Regions from separate parts of the Pradoshia sp. TA40_28 genome, predicted to be linked through region 1. Evidence: riboswitches for the same ligand, from Rfam matches in the RefSeq annotation. Region 1 holds a riboswitch; the other holds the start of a gene.
The links. A riboswitch is a leader RNA that binds a small molecule or an ion and turns the genes downstream of it on or off. The one in region 1 is predicted to bind thiamine pyrophosphate.
Positions count from the first base shown of each region.

Region 1 (3,418 bases):
TACTCGTTATTCGACATTTACTCTCAGTTCAGTTCTCTATATCGTTCTTGTGATAGTGAATCACCTTAAAATAAAGCTATAGCGCACTACATAAATACCTCCTGTAATTCTTTCCATTGTCATCTTAGGAATAATCTACTATTATTATATTATAATAATAAAAAACACATCTATTCAGTTGGATGGTTTTCTGATAAATCCTCCTTGTTAGGTAGGATTTTTAAAATAGTATCAAAAAAATGAAGGAGGACATCTATGAATCTTACAATTAAAATTATATTAGGATTATTTTTTGGTGCAATTGTTGGATTAGCTCTTAATATTTTTTCACCTCAATTATTTGAAATCTTAAATACTGTAGCATTTTCACCAATTGGCAGTCTGTTTATTAATGCTATTACCATGTTGGTTGTTCCAATTGTACTCATCTCAATTACTTTGGGAACAGCAGGTCTGGGTGATCCCAAAAAACTCGGGAGGATCGGTGGTAAAACGATTCTATATTTCCTGTCTACAACTGCATTTGCCATTACAATTGGTATATTCCTTGCATTAGTCATTAAACCAGGGAATGGAGGTAATTTTGATATTGCCTCGGCTGAATATACAGCCACTACAGCCCCCTCTATTTCTGAAACACTCATAAATATCATTCCAAAGAATCCAATTCAGGCGATGGCTGAAGGAAATATGCTCCAAGTAATTGTAATGTCTATTTTCTTTGGTATTGCAATTACGGCTCTTGGTGAGAAGACAAAGGGTATTATAAACCTGTTGGAGCAAGGTAATGAGGTACTAATGTACTTGGTTAACCTTATTATGAAGGCAGCGCCATATGCGACTTTTGCCTTGATCGCAACGGCTATTGGCAGTCAGGGTCTCCCGGCTATTAAAAGTATGGGTCTTTATATGGTTGTCGTGTTATTGGCATTATTGATTCATACCATTTTCACATACGGGGGAGCTATTGCCATATTCGCAAGACGAAATCCAATTGAGTTCTTCAAAAAGTTTTTCCCAGCTATGACAGTAGGTTTCAGTACATCATCTAGCAGTGCAACTTTGCCGGTAGCTATGGAACTTGCACAAAATGAGTTGAAAGTACCAAAAAGTATCAGCAGTTTTGTACAACCACTTGGCGCTACCATCAATATGGATGGTACAGCTATTATGCAAGGGGTAGCAACTGTATTTATTGCTCAGGCTTACAGCGTGGAACTTACGATGACGCAATTAATCACAGTCATTTTAACTGCTGTCCTTGCCAGCATTGGGACAGCTGGAGTGCCAGGTGTAGGGTTAGTTCTATTGTCAATGGTTCTTGGACAGGTTGGCCTTCCGGTTGAAGGTATAGGTCTAATATTGGGTATTGATCGTTTACTTGATATGACTAGAACAGCAGTTAATATTACAGGAGATGCATCCTGTGCGGTTATCATTGCTGAATCTGAAAAGAAACGTGAAGAAAAAGTAAATAAAGTAGAAGAATTTGAAGTAGAAGAAATGACTGCTTAATTAGTCTTAATAGATAATACTTGCTAATGAATGAAAATATTAGTAGGATGTAAGAAATGAATAGTATTCCACAAGGGGAGCCAATGGCTGAGAGTGAACGATTGAGTTCTGACCCTTTGAACCTGTTAGTTAACACTAGCGTAGGAATGTGGCTGAATAAATGTAAATGTAAGCAATGCGAGCCATTTTATGCGCGCATTGCTTTTTTGCATTTTTGGATGCCCGAATCAAGACTTTAGATTACGATTCAAAACTCTTGATTAGAAAGGGGAAGTTTAATGAGAAATAATCGATTATTATTTATGGTTGAGATTGCTGTTTTTTCTGCTCTGGCCTTTATCTTTGATTTATTGGCCAATGTATTATCTTTCAGTTTATGGCCTCAAGGAGGAAGCGTATCAATCGCTATGGTACCTGTCTTTTTAATGTCCTATCGCTGGGGTATCAAAGGAGGCGTAGCATCAGGTTTATTGCTCGGTCTACTGCAAATATTGTCAGGAACTGCTTATATCATGCACCCTGTACAAGGGTTCCTTGATTATATTGTTGCCTATACGGTTGTTGGCTTGGCGGGACTCGTATTTAAGTATGTTGAAAGAGAACAAATTCGAAAGAAAAATTTGAAAACTACTGGTATGATCCTTTTAGGAATCCTACTCGGCAGTGCCTTGCGCTTTATCGCGCATTTTATTGCCGGGATGGTATTCTTTGGTTCAGGTGTAGCGGATGGGCAATCGGTCGTAGTATTTTCGCTGCTGTATAATTTATCCTATATGATGCCCAGTGTGATAGTGAGCGGATGTATAATGATGCTGTTATTTGCTGCGGCACCACGAGTCATTCTAAGAAAACCTGCACATCATTCTTAAAAAGAATAAAATCGATATCTCGGCTCTCAACATGATTGAGAGCCTTTTTGAGTTTTACATTTCTCTCCCTATACGTTCTAACTTTTCGTTTCATAATGACTAGTTTTTAGTAGATAGTTCTTCTGACCCTTATGAATAATTACAGTAGGTTTTTAGGATGAAGAACAAGGGAATATAAAAAAATTAGTAAATATATACATTATAGTACCTATCTTCCATTTATTTCTATTATAATAGTAGTAGTGAACATTGATTGTGGAGTGTATATAAAATTAATTAATATTGATGGGAAGAGGGATGTTTATGAGTAAGGATGAGATTATTCGTCTAATATCTGAACGTATGAGGTTAATCCGGGTTGAGGTTGATTATACACAAGACAAGATGGCTGAAATTATAGGGATTTCCAAAAAAACATTGGTGCAAATTGAAAAGGAACGTAATGAAGCAAGTTGGACAACTGTTGTGGCTGTTGTTTCATTGTTTCGTGAAACTTTAACTGTGCAAACATTATTTGGCGGGGATCCACTCGAAGTTATTGAAACCGTTTCAAGGGAAAGAATTGATTATAGGAAAGAAAAGATGCTTGGTGGTAAGGTATGGTGGAAAGATGTTCTGCTTGAAGGCGGGTACGTTCTGCAACAAAATATGATTAGTGAACACTACCGGATCTTGGATGGGGATCAGTACCGGATCTATAGCTCATTAAATGAAAATGATGCCCATAGTAAATTTAAAGAACTAGTCAATAAAGTATTGCAATCATAATTTTTGTTATGGAGAGAGATTCCTGCCATACATATGAATGGAGCTATTCTGGGATGTCTCTTTTCAATTGAATGGTTTTTAGTTTGATTCGGCACATAGATGACCTCCTGTTTTTTTACAGTGAGGCAGGAGGTCATGTAAGAATTAGGAATATTTAACCTTATTTGGCTACTAAAACAGGGCAGCTGGAATTTTTAATAATTTTTTCAGAAACACTGCCAAGGAATAATTTACGAAGACCAGAGGTGCTGCTATTGCCAACAATG
Region 1 covers NZ_JCATZO010000007.1:182,724-186,141, reverse strand. Annotated here, with positions in the region: gene AC58NB_RS11590 (dicarboxylate/amino acid:cation symporter) at 256-1,515, shown strand; TPP riboswitch at 1,579-1,679, shown strand; gene thiT (energy-coupled thiamine transporter ThiT) at 1,794-2,384, shown strand; gene AC58NB_RS11580 (helix-turn-helix transcriptional regulator) at 2,688-3,152, shown strand; gene AC58NB_RS11575 (universal stress protein) at 3,313-3,418, opposite strand, start outside.

Region 2 (3,418 bases), 130 kb from region 1:
TAATGTACCTCTTCCCGGGTTTATCTTTCTTCACGGATTCACCAGTGCGAAAGAACATAATTTACACTATGCTTACCTCTTGGCGGAAAAGGGATTCAGAGTGTTTTTGCCTGAGGCCTATTTACACGGTGAACGAGAGGATGGGGGTACAGAGAATTTATCAAGTTCATTTTGGAAAATTGTCATAACCTCTATAAAAGAGCTGCATATGATAAAAAAATCTATCACTGAACATGGTTTGGCCATCCATGATTGTATAGGTCTTGGCGGAACGTCAATGGGGGCGATTTCCACGCTTGGTGCATTAACTCAATATGATTGGATTCGTGTTGGAGTAAGCATGATGGGGAATCCAGCCTATAGAGAGTTTGCGGAATATCAAGTAAATGAATTTGAAAAACAAGGGATTGATTTAGGAATTACGGAAGAAGAGAAATTAAAAATATTCGGTACTCTTGAAGAACTTGATTTATCCCTGCAACCTGAGAAATTAAAGAATCGCCCACTTTTCTTCTGGCATGGGGAAAAAGATCAGGTTGTACCAATTGCAGGGGGTCGTGCATTTATTGATCAACACCACGAAAAAGTAGAATCTGGCATGATTACTTACATATCTGAAAAAAACGCCGGACATGCCGTTACAAGAAAAGGATTGCTACAGGCTGTTAACTGGATAGAGGAAAAGCTTGTATAAGGATTAAGAATGGTCAGATTGTTCAAAGTTTGGTAGGATTGAAGAAAGAATATGATGGAAGGAGATTTACTATGGATCAAGATATGAAAGATAGCATTATGAGCGCGTTGGAAGAAGTTTTGGACCCTGAATTGGGTATTGATATAGTGAACCTGGGGTTAGTCTATGATGTGAACATGACTGAAGAAGGTGATGTGACAGTGAAAATGACTTTAACAGCGATGGGTTGTCCATTAGCTGGAACGATTGTCGATCAGGTCCGTTATGCACTGAAAGAACTTCCAGAAGTCAAAAATGTAGAAGTTGACATCGTTTGGACACCAGCATGGACAAAAGATCGTATGTCCCGCTATGCAAAGATTGCTTTGGGCGTTCAATAAGATGAAATTTTTCGAAAGAGAGAGTTATTTATGAGCTCTTCTTTTTACGGAAGGGTACTTAGCTTGAATCGACATCCAGCAACAAACATAAAGTTGGATTGAAAGTAGCTTTTCTTTCTGTTAAAGTATAAATAATCAAATTATTTGCAGGGGGACTCATTTCTGAGTTGAGAAGGTAAAACCTGACCCTTTGAACCTGTCAGTTAACACTGGCGTAGGGAGCAATTAGTACATAGGCCTATTCGATATGTGCGAAAAGCTCTTCAAGGTATTTAGAAGAGCTTTTTTTGTTTCCAATTAAATAGTTTTGATTGCGGGGGGACTCATTTCTGAGTTGAGAAGGTAAAACCTGACCCTTTGAACCTGTACAGTTAATACTGACGTAGGGAGCAATATCATCAGTTGATATGAGACCCTTTTTTAGTATGTGAAATACTCACACTATTAAAGGGTCTTTTTCCATACGTCCACCAGAAAAATGGAGGGCTGAAAATGAATTTTTGCAAAGAAGTACAAAGAGAGAAGAGTATTTGTTGGCAAAGGAGATTCGAATATCCATTCATGCTAAATTTCGCCGAAAGGACATTGCCGTTTGTGAATTTGAGCCGCTATGTGCAGCATGCCGATGAACAAAAGCAATATAAGTTAAAAGAACCTTTCCAAAAAAGCCATTTGTACGAGCGATTTTTTGTAAAAAGGCACTGCCTAAACAAAATTGGAATTCGGAGGGGTTAACTAATGTTTAAACAAATTCGAAAAAGGAAGCCGCTTATTCATTGTATGACTAATTATGTGGCAGCACCTATACAGGCAAACGGTCTTTTGGCAATTGGTGCAGCTCCTATTATGGCTGATGAAGAAAATGAAATGGAGGAAATTGTCAGGAGGGCAGATGCTTTACTCCTCAATATTGGAACACTTAATAAACGGACAAAAGAAGCTATGCTGACAGCGGGGAAGGCAGCAAATATCCATGGCATTCCAGTCGTACTTGATCCGGTAGGTGTGGGAGCGAGTACATTTCGTAAAGAAAGTGTTCAGGAGTTCTTGGAAGAAATTGATTTTACTTTAATTCGTTGCAATGCAGGGGAGCTTGCCACCATTGCTTGTGTGGACTGGACACAAAAGGGAGTAGATGGTGGATCAGGTGAGATGGATATAGAAAAGGAATCAAAGAAAATCGCCAATCTATATAACTGCTTTGTGATTGTATCTGGAGAGAAAGATGTTTTAACGGATGGGTCAATATGCGCCATGGTAGAAGGAGGCCATATCAACATGACACAGATTACCGGTACAGGTTGCTTGTTAAGTGCAATTTCTGCTGCTGCCTTGACAATCAAAGAGGTAAATCTGGTTCATTTGCAGGAACTGTTACATGAATATAAACTTGTCGGCAGTTTGGCCAGTAAACAATCTCACTATATAGGTGACTTCCAAACAGTCATTTTAAATGAATTGAATCGGTTATCCAGGGGGGAGGACTTGATATGAAAGTAGTTATGACGATTGCTGGTTCTGACAGTGGCGGTGGAGCAGGAATCCAGGCTGATTTAAAAACTTTTCAGGAGTTGAAAGTATTTGGGACATCAGCCATTACGTCCTTAACAGCGCAGAATACAAACGGAGTACATGAAATCTATCCTGTTGATCCCTTGTTTGTTCGGAAGCAAATTGAAGTACTTGTTGAAGATTTTAATGTAGCAGCCATTAAAACAGGCATGTTATATTCTGAGGAAATTATTGAGGAAGTATATCAAGTACTAAAGGATCTCGACATCCCACTTATTATTGACCCCGTTATGGTGGCAAAAGGCGGAGCGAGTCTATTGCATGAAAAAGCGGTACACAGCCTGCGCACAAAGTTATTTACTATCTCTAGCATGATTACACCCAATATACCGGAAGCGGAAGTACTGAGTGGAATAGACATCGTAACTGCAGAAGATAGGAAAAAGGCAGCAAGAATCATTTTGAGCTATGGAGCAGAATGCGTGGTCATAAAAGGCGGCCATATAGATCATCAACATATTGCTGAGGATACGGTCTACTTGGCGGGTGGAGAGACATTCAGTTTGCAAACGGAAAGAATACACACAAAAAATACACATGGAACAGGTTGTACCTTTTCTGCTGCGATTACAGCTTTTCTTGCAAAGGGATATTCGACCCGTGAAGCAATTTTAGAGGCGAAAAAATTCATCCAAATGGGAATCAAATATGATTTACGATTGGGACATGGGCATGGACCGACGAATCATTTTGCCTATAATCAGTATGATAAATGTGGGGTGATTCTAAATTGAATCGTAATCTCCTACGTATTTATTTTGTAATGGGATCA
Region 2 covers NZ_JCATZO010000007.1:56,422-59,839, reverse strand. Annotated here, with positions in the region: gene AC58NB_RS10915 (prolyl oligopeptidase family serine peptidase) at 1-694, shown strand, start outside; gene AC58NB_RS10910 (metal-sulfur cluster assembly factor) at 766-1,074, shown strand; TPP riboswitch at 1,213-1,312, shown strand; TPP riboswitch at 1,380-1,480, shown strand; gene AC58NB_RS10905 (hypothetical protein) at 1,567-1,809, shown strand; gene thiM (hydroxyethylthiazole kinase) at 1,813-2,568, shown strand; gene thiD (bifunctional hydroxymethylpyrimidine kinase/phosphomethylpyrimidine kinase) at 2,565-3,380, shown strand; gene thiE (thiamine phosphate synthase) at 3,359-3,418, shown strand, end outside.
Region 2: another riboswitch for thiamine pyrophosphate. It lies ahead of AC58NB_RS10905 (hypothetical protein); the one in region 1 lies ahead of thiT (energy-coupled thiamine transporter ThiT).